Regions from separate parts of the Paenalcaligenes sp. GW821-LYS-B07-1 genome, predicted to be linked through region 3. Evidence: predicted binding sites of a transcription regulator. Region 3 holds the regulator's gene; each other region holds the start of a gene.
What was found. The regulator HrcA, encoded in region 3, represses chaperone genes, less so after heat shock. The targets are predictions, from matches to a motif close to TTAGCACTCNNNNNNNNNGAGTGCTAA.

Region 1 (4,243 bases), 1.6 Mb from region 3:
TACTTTCACGACTTAACCCATCCACCACCATCGTGGCTGACGCGCCTGAACCTAAGTGCGCAACCAGTACTCGTCCCTGATGCAACCGTGGAATGTTAGCCGCCAAGTATTCACTAATATATTGGTACGACAACCCGTGAAACCCATAACGGCGCACGCCTTGCTCATAATACTTCTCAGGCAATGCGTAGTGGTTCACCATGGTGCTTTGGCAACAGTGAAACGCCGTATCCACACACGCTACTTGCAGCATCTCTGGCCAACGCTCTTTAATCACCGACACAGGAGCCAAGTTATTGTGCTGATGCAAAGGCGCCAGTGGTGCCAAGCTATCTAAATACCACAACACCTCATCATCAATCACTCGACTACCTGTCATTTTGACACCGCCGTGCACGATGCGGTGACCTACCGCCACAGGCGCTTTGTCTAATTGCGTAGCTAGCCATGTCGCCAACAAATCTTGTGCTTGCCGTAAGTTATTCGCTTCTTCTTCGCTGAGCTTCTGGTTGATCAGCTCTTTGCCATCAGAATCCTTTACCTTTAGCACCGCACGTGGCGTACCAATACCCGATACTTGGCCACCAAACCAAAAACGTAGCCCTTCAATTTGCTCTTGGTCTAGAGCATACACATGAAACTTTAGGCTGGAACTACCCGCGTTCACCACCAATAAGGTATCAATGCTCATGCTATGACTCCTGCTGAGCCAACAATGCAGCAGCACGTTGCGCTTGCTGATAGGCAGCATACACCGACGCTACTGCGCAAGATGCCAAACGTGTTTCGCCACTATCTGCCCTACTGGTCAAGATAATAGGCACACGCCCACCCAGCACAATACCTGCTGCTTTAGCACCCGACATAAAGCTTAGATTTTTCGCCAGCATATTACCGGCCTCTAGATCAGGCACGACCAGAATCTGTGCCCTGCCAGCGACTGGAGAATGTATGCCTTTGATTTCAGCCGCTGCCACGCTAATCGCGTTATCCAAGGCCAACGGCCCATCTACTAATCCGCCAGTAATTTGCCCTCTGTCGGCCATTTTGCACAGCGCTGCGGCTTCTAAGGTGCTAGGAATTTTGGCAGTCACTTGCTCTACCGCTGACAGCAACGCCACACGCGGCTGCCCCAACCCTAAACCGTAGTGCAGATCAATGGCGTTTTGCACGATATCGGCTTTGGTGGTGAGATCTGGATGAATATTAATTGCCGCATCCGTAATGAACAGCAAATCAGAATAGCGTGGCACATCCATCAAAAATACGTGGCTGAGTCTGCGCTCAGTACGTAAGCCTTTGCCATCGGTAGCCAATACTGCGTGCATCAATTCATCAGTATGCAAGCTGCCTTTCATTAACAGCTCAGCACGCCCTGCCATGACTTCGCGTACTGCTATTTCAGCTGACTCGTGGCTATGCGCTGCATTGACGATGCGCACGCCAGAGATGTCTAACTGATGCGCGCTGGCTACCGCTTTGATGCGGGATTCCGGCCCTACCAACACCAAATCAAAAAAACCTTGCTCGCGCGCTTCCAAAGCGGCGGTCAGAGAAACTTCATCGCAGGGATGCGCCACAGCGCACACACGTTTTTCCTGATTTTTCGCCAACGTTATAAATTGGTCATAAAGACTGGACCCGGACATGCTTTGCACTCTCCCTAAACAGAACAGCAATCACATAAAAACATATCTATCAGTACATCATACTTGGGCTTTGACTACCTTGTGACAGCGCAAGCACTACCACCTGTTACGCACACTAAAGATGTAACAGCAGCTTGAAAGCGACCTGACTACCCCCATGTATAAATAATGGGTGCGTAGAGGTAGAGGGCAATCCCCTAATTCGCATGTAGTCATGCTGCTTAGGTGAAACATCCAAGACAACTAATTCCTAGGAGAAACACTTACACCCCCTAGGTATATAGGCTCTTGAATTACAAATTTTCGCCCTTATAATTATTAGCACTCTCTCGGGTTGAGTGCTAACACTTCTCCCGAACCATTTTTATCAAATTTATTTGCTTTTTTTGAACAGGAGTTCAACCATGGCACTACGTCCTCTGAACGATCGCGTGATCGTAAAGCGTCTGGACAACGAGCGCACCACTGCCTCCGGTATTGTTATCCCTGAGAGCGCTGCTGAAAAACCTGATCAAGGTGAAGTAGTTGCAGTAGGCCCCGGCAAACGCACAGATGACGGCAAGGTTCAGCCCCTGGACCTGAAAGTCGGCGATAAAATTTTGTTCGGCAAATACGCAGGCCAGGCTGTCAAAGTAGACGGCGAAGAGCTGCTGGTTATCCGCGAAGAAGAAGTTCTCGCGATCATCGAGTAACCCTACGTCTCACGTATCAAATTCTAGGAAGAATATACAATGGCTGCTAAACAAGTATTTTTTGGTGATGACGCCCGTTCACGTATCGTACGCGGCGTAAACACACTGGCTAACGCTGTAAAAACAACGATGGGCCCTAAAGGCCGTAACGTAGTTCTGGATCGCTCTTTCGGCGCTCCTACCGTGACTAAAGACGGTGTTTCCGTTGCTAAAGAAATCGAGCTGAAAGACAAATTCGAAAACATCGGCGCTCAGTTGGTGAAAGAAGTTGCTTCCAAAACTTCCGACAACGCTGGTGACGGTACTACTACCGCTACTGTATTGGCTCAAGCCATCGTTGAAGAAGGTCTGAAATACGTTGCCGCTGGCATCAACCCAATGGACCTGAAACGTGGTATCGACAAAGCTGTTGCTGTAACAGTTGAAGAACTGCGCAAACTGTCCCGCCCATGCGCAACTAGCAAAGAAATCGCTCAAGTTGGTTCTATCTCTGCAAACAGCGATACATCCATCGGCGAAATCATTGCTAACGCAATGGACAAAGTGGGTAAAGAAGGTGTGATTACTGTTGAAGACGGTAAATCCCTGGAAAACGAACTGGACGTAGTAGAAGGTATGCAGTTCGACCGCGGCTACCTGTCTCCTTACTTCATCACCAACCCAGACAAACAAGTTGCTGCAATGGATGAGCCTTTCATCCTGATCTTCGACAAGAAAATCAGCAACATCCGTGACCTGCTGCCAGTATTGGAGCAAGTTGCTAAATCCAGCCGTCCTCTGCTGATCATTGCTGAAGACGTTGAAGGCGAAGCTCTGGCTACTCTGGTTGTGAACAACATCCGCGGTATCCTGAAAACTGTTGCTGTTAAAGCTCCTGGCTTCGGCGACCGTCGTAAAGCTATGCTGGAAGACATCGCTATCCTGACTGGCGGTACCGTGATTTCCGAAGAAACCGGTATGTCTCTGGAAACAACTACTCTTGAGCACCTGGGTCAAGCCAAACGCATCGAAGTAGCTAAAGAAAACACAACGATCATTGATGGCGCAGGCGACAGCCCATCCATCGAAGCACGCGTAAAACAAATCCGCGTTCAGATCGAAGAAGCAACTTCCGACTACGATCGTGAAAAACTGCAAGAGCGCGTAGCCAAACTGGCTGGCGGTGTTGCTGTGATCCGCGTTGGTGCTGCTACTGAAGTAGAAATGAAAGAGAAAAAAGCTCGCGTGGAAGATGCTCTGCACGCCACTCGCGCTGCGGTAGAAGAAGGTATCGTTCCTGGCGGTGGCGTAGCTCTGATTCGTGCTCGCTCTGCTGTTGCTGCACTGGCAGGCGACAACCTGGATCAAGACGCTGGTATCAAACTGGTACTGCGCGCTATCGAAGCTCCTCTGCGCACTATCGTTGCTAACGCTGGCGACGAGCCAAGCGTAGTAGTAAACGCTGTTGCTGCTGGCGAAGGTAACTACGGTTACAACGCTTCCACAGGCGAGTACACAGACTTGGTAGCTGCTGGTGTTCTGGATCCAACCAAAGTAACACGTACAGCTCTGCAAAATGCTGCTTCCGTAGCCAGCCTGTTGCTGACAACTGAAGTTGCTGTTGCCGAAATCGCTGATGACAAGGCAGAAGGTATGCCTGACATGGGCGGCATGGGCGGCATGGGTGGTATGGGCGGCATGGGCGGCTTCTAAACCCCCATCCTCCTTCGCGCCTTGCTTAGCAAAAGCGTGAAACCCCTCTAAAAACCCTGCAGCATTGCTGCAGGGTTTTTTCTTTGCTGCTTTACATCACAAACATCCCATATGATATGATTCATATACGTTTCGTATATAGGTAGTATATGGGTATAGTAAATATTGACGATGAGCTGCACGATCAACTACGCAAAGCAAGCGCTGTCA
Region 2 (4,243 bases), 820 kb from region 3:
TCTTGTGCCTGAGCCAGCAATAGCTTGAAACGCTGCCGCATGGGCTTGTGCAATGAAGAAGAAATTTGAATTTTCATGTAAGAATTGTAGTGCATGCACTCTCGTCGCTGCACTACGCTATGCAGTTTTTTACATTAGGCACGAGTCCGCCATCCATCCTCGAATGTATAGCAGTACAGACACGGTACACTACCTTAATACTGATCCGCTTCCCTGCCTATCATGCCACCCTACTTTGCGTCCCTACCCCGTCTATTGTCTGTACTGTTACTCAGCGCAGGACTTGCTGCGTGCTCACCAGAACCTGAGCCACTGCCCTTTACTGGCAATGACATATCCACCGCCAACATAGGTCATACGTTAGAGTTAATAGATGGTAACGGTGAAACACGCACCCTGAAAGACTTCAAAGGGAAAGTAGTCGTGGTGTTCTTCGGCTTTACGCAATGCCCAGACATATGCCCTACCGCCATGGTGCAATTAGCCAGTGCTGTAGAAATGTTGGGCGATGATGCCAAGGACGTGCAAGTACTGCTGATTACCGTCGACCCTGACCGTGACACCCCAGAGGTCATGAAAGCGTATGTAGAAGCTTTTGATCCTACCTTCATCGGTCTCACTGGCACACCTGATCAAGTACGCAAGACGGCGCAATCCTTTAAAGCCTTTTACGTGAAAGTCCCCTCACCACAGGTGGGGCAATACACCATGGACCATTCCTCGTCGTTTTATCTCATCGATCAGGAAGGCAAGACTAGGGTTTTAATGCGCGGAGACGCCAGCGCTGAAGATATACAGCACGATTTATGGTTGCTACTGAAGTCTAACCCTACTTAACGCACATAAAAAAAGGACACCTGGGCAGGTGTCCTTAAAGCATCTACTTCTATCAGAGAGGGGGAAGAGGAGAAGCCGAAGTAGATGCACGCAGCGCCACACAGGGATATGAATAACGCTGCAGATACTACTTTGATGACTGTTCTTCCTATTAGTTCTCTCTCTGACGAATTTTTTATGTAAATGATTGTTACGCTGCCACCTGCAGGTAGGTGCGCATTTTTTTCATCGCTGCTACTTCAATCTGACGAATACGTTCTGCTGATACACCAAACTCGGCAGCCAACTCATGTAGCGTAGAAGATTGGTCGTCTTGCAACCAACGAGCCTCAATAATGCGACGAGAACGTGGGTCTAGTTTTTCTAACGCGCTTTCCAAGCCTTCGCCTTGCAACGACTGAGCGGCACGCTCTGCCAATACTTGGGTAGGTTCAAACGCACCTTCATCTGACAAATAGCTAATAGGTGCAAAACCCTCGTCATCGTCATCCATAGAGGACTCCAATGCCAATTCGCCACCTGTCAGGCGTATTTCCATCTCGCTCACATCTTGCGGACGCACATTCAATTCACGTGCGATATCATCAATTTCCGCAGGATTCAGCGTTTGCCCATCTTCTGGGCGCATACGACGCAGGTTAAAAAACAGTTTGCGTTGCGCCTTGGTAGTGGCGATTTTTACCAAGCGCCAATTGCGCACCACATACTCGTGGATTTCAGCTTTGATCCAATGCACAGCAAACGAAACCAGACGCACACCACGGTCTGGGTCAAACCGTTTTACTGCTTTCATCAGGCCAATATTGCCTTCTTGGATCAGGTCAGCCTGCGGCAGGCCATAACCTAGGTACTGGCGTGAAATAGACACCACCAGACGTAAATGGGACATGATCAATTGACGAGCAGCGTCAAGATCACTTTCTTTTTGTAGACGCTGGCCGAGGGCCACTTCCTCTTCTTGAGTCAGCACAGGCTGAGCATTCACAGCGGAAATATAGGCCTCTAACGTACCCAACGCGCCGGGATTGGATACGGCAGCAGCCAACTGGGTGGCAGGCGCGAGAGCCAAAGATTGCGATGTGTGGGTCATGAATAATCCTGTATCAAGGTTATCGTTCTGTGAAAGCCACAGAGTGATAACAAAGTTTCTGCATAAGCCGTTATTATTCTAGCACTCTAGCACACTGAGTGCTAAATAAGGAAACACATAATAAGAGGTCAAAATACGCAGAAAGTTCCGTATTTTTACGTGTTTTTATCAGATTTCTGTGTAAATTTCTTGCGCTGATACACTTTGCTGTAGCGGAAGAAAACGCCTGTCGCTTCGCCCACAGCAATCATCATGCCGCGCGAGCCTGACAATATGCCCAACTGCAAGAAATACGATCTAAAAAAACGGAATGCCGCTTTAAACACCACCACGGGAAAGGTATACAACCGTGCTCGTTCGGAATTGGCATACAGCTCTGAGTAGTATTGCGTTTTGACCAAAAGCTGACCTACGTCAGTCACTGCCTCGTGTTCTAGCCCGCCTTTTAATCGCACCACTTGGCTACGACCGTCCAGCTTCACTTTTTCATGTACCTGACTGTCGGTGAAACGATGCTGGCGACGGTTATACAAGCGGCATAACCAGTCTTTGCCCCAACCGTTAGTGCGTATATGCTTGCCACAAAAGTAATTATTGCGCAGCACTTCCCCTACTTTGCTTTCTTCTTCTAGGGGCCAATCTGCCAATGCATCCAGCAACTTCTGATTCACCTGCTCATCAATGTCCAACGACAGAATCCAGTCGGTTTCTGCGTGTGACGCTGCCGCATTCTTTGTAGGGCCAAAGCCCATAAAGCTGCCTTGCACCACTTTCACGTTGGGATACTCACTCAGCAAACTCAAGGTATCGTCTGTAGAGCCATTGTCATACACCACCACTTGCCTAAATGGCTTCAACGCACCAATGGTACGGCGCACATGCGCAGCCCCATTTTTTACAATGATGACTGGCGTAATGTGGGCGTAAATGTCCTCAGCCATTTAAGGAAGTTCCAATTCTGTCAGTATAGGAGCGTGGTCTGAGATTTGCTTCCAAGGCAAACCCTGCAGCACTTTCGCTGTACGCACGGCAAAGCCGCGCTGATAAATACGGTCTAATCTCAAGAAAGGGAATGCAGCTGGAAAAGTGCGCGGTGGCAAGGTCAGGCGGGCATTACCGCCCACACCCAATTGCGGTGTGTGTATCTCGCTGCCTTCTTGTTTGGACCAGCCTCGCAGCCAATTCATAGGCTGTCGCAGCTTGAAGCCTGGCCCAGTACGCCCCTTCACCATAGAGGCAAACGAAAACACTTCGTACAAGCCTAGTTGCTTCACGAAAATAGGGGCTAGCTTATTGTTCCAGTCGTTGAAATCCCCAGCGATAAGTAGAGGTTCATCATCGGGCACTAAGCGGTGAATTCTATCCACCAAGGCCTGCGCCTGACGCGCTCTACCACCACCAAACAAACCCAAATGCACCACAATACAGTGCACCGGTCTGCCTTCAATATCCACCACAGCATGAAGCAGGCCACGCTGTTCTAAGCGGTGATCTGAAATGTCTTCATTTTCGTGGTGCAAAATAGGGTATCGGGAGAGCAGTGCATTACCGTGATCGGTAAATTCTCGCACCGCATTACACCCATACGCATTACGCATGCGTAATACCGCAGCCAATGATTCGTGCTGCGCGTCCAGCGTTGCTTGCTGGTCGTTGCGCCCCTGAACCTCCTGCAAAAACAGCAGGTCCGGGGCCAGACCATACAGCCCTAGCTTCAACTCTTCTAGGGACTCACGACCACCTGTGGCCGTGCGCCCCTTATGAATGTTGTAGCTAACGACTCGTATGATTCCCATAGCCTTAGGCGGGCTTAGCTTCCTGTGGACGCAAGCGGATGTGCAACTCTTTCAACTGCTTCTCGTCTACACCGGAAGGCGCGTGAGTCAACAAACACTGAGCACGCTGTGTTTTGGGGAACGCAATCACGTCACGGATGGAATCTGCACCAGCCATCATTGTGATCATGCGGTCCAAACCAAAGGCAATACCACCGTGTGGAGGCGCACCGTATTGCAGCGCATCCAGCAAGAAGCCGAATTTCTCGCGAGCCTCTTCAGCATTGATGTTCAATGCAGAGAACACTTTACTTTGAACATCAGCACGGTGAATACGTACCGAACCACCGCCCATTTCCCAACCGTTCAATACCATATCGTAGGCTTTGGCCTGCACTTTGGCGGGATCGGTTTCCAAGAAGTCTTCGTGACCATCTTTGGGGCTGGTGAATGGGTGGTGTGCCGCGTAGTAACGCTTGGTTTCTTCGTCGTACTCGAACATCGGGAAATCCACAACCCACAGCGGTTTCCAGCCTGCTTC
Region 3 (4,243 bases):
TAGCTGTTCAGATCTGAAATAGCTTCAGAGCTCGCAATACGTGCGGATTCTAAGGTGTCCAGAATGGGCTGCAATGCCGCTGGGTCATGGTGCAGCAATTTGGTGATTTCTTGAGTGGCTGAAAACAATGCACGTTGTGCGGCTTGGTCTTCACCATCCAGTAAATTTAAAGCACGCGTCGCACCATCCAGTAGCGATTGCGCATGTGCTAAGCGCTGATGCTCTACACCGGTTTGTTCCCACTCGCCTGGTTGCAACGCTAAGGTTTGCAGCTCATCATATTGCCACTGCAGCTTTTCGCGTTCGGCTTGTAGGCCCGCTGATTGCTCTTGTGCTTGGCGCAAACGTTGCTGCAATGATTGCCAGGTATTCCATGCTGTAGCGACTTGCTTGGAAAGCTCTAGGTGCCCACCTTGGGAATCTAATAAGGCATATTGATTCGCACTTTTGAGCAGACTTTGATGAGCATGTTGGCCATGTATGTCTACGAGGTGCTCACCCACATCACGCAGTTGCCCCAAGGTGGCGGCGGTACCGTTGATGTAGGCGCGGCTGCGTCCTTGGGCGTCGATGACACGGCGTAGCAGTAAATCTTCGCCGTCTTCCAAATCGTTATTTTTCAGCCATTCACGAATGTCGTCATTCAGATCAAAGTGTGCACTGAGATCGGTTTTTTCACATCCTTCACGTATGACACGGGTGTCGCCGCGAGCACCAAGCAGCAGCGACAACGCGTCTATAAGTATGGATTTCCCGGCACCAGTTTCGCCAGAAAAAACCGTGAAGCCGTCTTCGAAATCGATGAGGGCTTCATCCACAATGACAAAATCACGTATATGCAGGGATCGCAGCATAAGCAGGGATTATTCGTTGGCGTCGTTGGGTTGTGGGATACGGTTCCAGTCCAATTTCTGACGCAAAGTAGAAAAGAAACTGTAGCCGGTGGGGTGAATAAAACAAACTGTTTTTTGAGCGCGGCGAATCTCTACGCAGTCGCCAGGCTGGCAGTCAGACCACGCTTGCATGTCGAAGTGCACGCTGGCACCCGATTCAACTCTGCCTAACGCTGTAATGGTCAAACTCAAGGTGCTGCTGTCAGGCACCACTACAGGGCGATTAGACAGTGTTTGCGGCGCTACAGGCACCAGTAAGAAGGCATTGAGTGTGGGATACAAAATAGGGCCGTTAGCGGCCAGTGCGTAGGCAGTGGAGCCGGTTGGTGTGGCTACGACAATACCGTCAGCACGTTGGCGGTGCATAAACACACCATCCAGCTCTACACGCAGCTCGATCATGCCGCCACGACCAGCGCGGTTAATTACGATATCATTGAGCGCAATGCCTGAAACCAGTGTCTGACCATCGCGTATGATGCGACCTTCCAGCAGGCTGCGGTGTTCAGTTTCGTACTGGCCGTTGATGACGCTGGTGATCGCTTCGTGAGCGTGTGGCAGTGGGATGTCGGTGATGAAACCTAGTCGGCCGTGGTTAATCCCAATCAAGGGGACGCCACTGTGCGCCAATTGACGTGCTGCACCCAGCATCGTGCCGTCACCACCCACGATGATAGCGAGATCAGCGTGTTGGCCGATTTCATCAAAACTGACACAGGGGATATCCTGTATACCTGTGTAGTGCGCTGTATCGCTTTCTATAATGACCGAGCAACCCGCTTGCTTTAGCGTGTGGGCAACGGCTCGCAGCGGGGCATCAAGTCCCGAGTCATGATAGCGACCCACGAGGGCGACCGTTTTGAAATGCATGAGGTAAATTGCCTTATGATGGAATAGGAATAGGATAATCTGAATTACTGGATTATAGAATTGTGTAAGGGTTTAGGGCATTGATGCTGCAGTTTGATCCTGATGTGAGTGTATGAAATAAGCATGGCAAAATATCTGGACGATAGATCAAGCGCATTATTGACGCTATTAATTGAGCGTTACATAGCTGACGGTCAGCCGGTTGGGTCACGTACTCTATCTAGGCTTTTTGACTTGTCGCCAGCCACCATACGCAACGTGATGGCTGACTTGGAAGACCTAGGGTTAATTCATAGTCCGCATACCTCGGCGGGGCGTATACCAACGCCTCAAGGGTACCGTATGTTTGTGGACAGGCTCTTGGCAGTACCGCAGTTCGAGGTGCCTCACATCGAGCCCTTACAGCTACGTTTGCCTATGGAAGAGCCAGCTCGTGCGGTGTCATCAGCGGCAGCGTTGTTGTCTAACTTGTCGCAATTTGCAGGTGTGGTGATGGTGCCGCGCCGTGCCCAAACTTTCAAACACATTGAGTTCATTCGCCTCTCGGGCAAAAGGGTGCTGCTAATCATGGTATCGCCCGACGGTGACGTGCAAAACCGCATTTTGTTCATGTCACGAGAGTATCGCGAAGAAGAGCTCACCGAAGCCAGTAATTTCTTTAATCAGCACTTCTCAGGAAAGTCGTTTTCTGTAGTGCGTGAGTCGTTGGCAGACGAGCTGTCTAGCTTGCAAGTAGACATTTCTAAGCTGATGCAAGCAGCGGTAGCGGCCAGCACGGCGGAGTCCGACATTGAAGAAGATGTGGTGATTTTCGGTGAGAGTAAGCTCTTGGACGTGAGTGAAATGACGGATGACTTAAGTCGTTTGCGCCGCTTGTTCCAGTTGTTTGAAAAGAAAACTGAATTGCTGCATTTGCTGGATGCCTCCAGTCATGCGCATGGCGTACAAATTTATATTGGTGGTGATTCTACATTGTTGCCTTTAGACGACGTTTCCATGGTGACAGCGCCTTATGGTGTGGATGGCGAGGTGGTAGGCACCTTGGGGGTGATTGGTCCCTCACGTATGGCTTACGACAAGGTTATTCCTATCGTGGACATCACCGCCAAGTTATTGTCCAATGCCTTGAGCTGTAACCAGAATAATTGATAAGAATGGCGCTGCCTGAGAGGGCTCAGTGCGGCGCATAGGGCGTACATATGCTGTTAACTACCTATTTGCCTGAACCATCGGATCCATCTTTGTTGGATGCGCACATTGCCAGTCGTCCTGCTACGCCAGTAGGCATAGTGGTGATGAATCTGGGTACGCCGGATCACCCAGATGCCGGATCCATACGACGTTACCTCAAAGAGTTTTTGTCGGACCCGCGTGTAATTGAGATTCCACAACCTGTGTGGCAATTGATTTTACGCGGGGCGATCTTGCCATTCAGACCACGTAAGCTGGTAGAAAAATACCAAATGATCTGGATGTCTGAAGGGGCTCCGCTGTTGGTGTATAGCCAGCGACAAGCCGATGGGTTGCAGCAACGTTTGGACCCAACCGGCCAGCACGTCAAAGTAGAACTGGCGATGCGCTATGGAAATCCATCTGTAGAACGTGCTGTTGATAAATTACGCGCACAGGGCTGTGAACGCATCTTGGTGGTGCCGTTGTATCCGCAGTATGCAGCAAGTACCACAGCCACGGCGGTAGATGCTGTGACGCGTTATGCTGCGAAAATGCGTAACCAACCCGAGCTACGTTTTATACGCAGTTATTGCGATCATCCTGCGTACATAAAGCCGTTAGCACAATCTATTACTACCTATTGGGAAGCGCAGGGCAAACCAGAACGTTTGCTGCTGAGCTTCCACGGTTTGCCACGTCGTTGTGCTGAAAAGGGCGATCCATATCACCGCGAGTGTATGCTGACCACGGCAGCGTTACGCCGTGAACTGGAAGCCACTGGAGTGCCAGTACAAGCTGCCTTCCAAAGTCGTTTTGGAGCCGAGCGTTGGTTAGAGCCGTACACTGAACCGCTGTTGCGTCAGTGGGCTAAGGAGGGTGTGAAAAACGTACATGTGGTGTGTCCTGGGTTTTTGGCGGATTGCTTGGAAACACTGGAAGAAATCAAACTCATGTGCCGTGATGCATTCTTGGAAGAAGGTGGTCAAGAGTTCGCCTATATCCCCTGTTTGAACGATGATAAAGAGTGGGTAGATGGCTTAGCGCAATTGGTACGCGAACACGCGGCAGGCTGGCTTTCATAAGTTAAATGTAAAAATAGCCGTGGATCTCTTGAATATGGGGTGTGTGATCCCCATATGGAAAACAGTGATGTTTTTTTGCCGTGGAGATCCATTATGTCTGCATCAACAGACCAGAACGAAAACCAGATTCCTGAAGACAACCAACCTGAAAACGAGTCCATTGATGTGGCAGCAGAATCGCTTGTCGAATCTGGACTGGATCAGCAGTTGGAAGAAGCTCAGGCT

Region 1: AC3QL0_RS02685 (co-chaperone GroES) is a predicted target of HrcA. The motif match lies at 1,968-1,994, and genes of this name have one in related genera.
Region 2: rpoH (RNA polymerase sigma factor RpoH) is a predicted target of HrcA. The motif match lies at 2,006-2,032, and genes of this name have one in related genera.

Annotation. Positions count from the first base shown of each region.
Region 1 covers NZ_CM179516.1:554,869-559,111, reverse strand. The annotation lists gene AC3QL0_RS02695 (acetate/propionate family kinase) at 1-691, opposite strand, end outside; gene AC3QL0_RS02690 (phosphate acetyltransferase) at 693-1,649, opposite strand; gene AC3QL0_RS02685 (co-chaperone GroES) at 2,054-2,341, shown strand; gene groL (chaperonin GroEL) at 2,381-4,033, shown strand; gene AC3QL0_RS02675 (ParD-like family protein) at 4,183-4,243, shown strand, end outside.
Region 2 covers NZ_CM179516.1:3,344,078-3,348,320, forward strand. The annotation lists gene AC3QL0_RS16080 (NUDIX hydrolase) at 1-77, opposite strand, end outside; gene AC3QL0_RS16085 (SCO family protein) at 223-837, shown strand; gene rpoH (RNA polymerase sigma factor RpoH) at 1,028-1,927, opposite strand; gene AC3QL0_RS16095 (glycosyltransferase family 2 protein) at 2,083-2,868, opposite strand; gene AC3QL0_RS16100 (endonuclease/exonuclease/phosphatase family protein) at 2,869-3,723, opposite strand; gene aspS (aspartate--tRNA ligase) at 3,728-4,243, opposite strand, start outside.
Region 3 covers NZ_CM179516.1:2,525,229-2,529,471, reverse strand. The annotation lists gene recN (DNA repair protein RecN) at 1-854, opposite strand, end outside; gene AC3QL0_RS12065 (NAD kinase) at 864-1,763, opposite strand; gene hrcA (heat-inducible transcriptional repressor HrcA) at 1,899-2,912, shown strand; gene hemH (ferrochelatase) at 2,963-4,018, shown strand; gene grpE (nucleotide exchange factor GrpE) at 4,112-4,243, shown strand, end outside.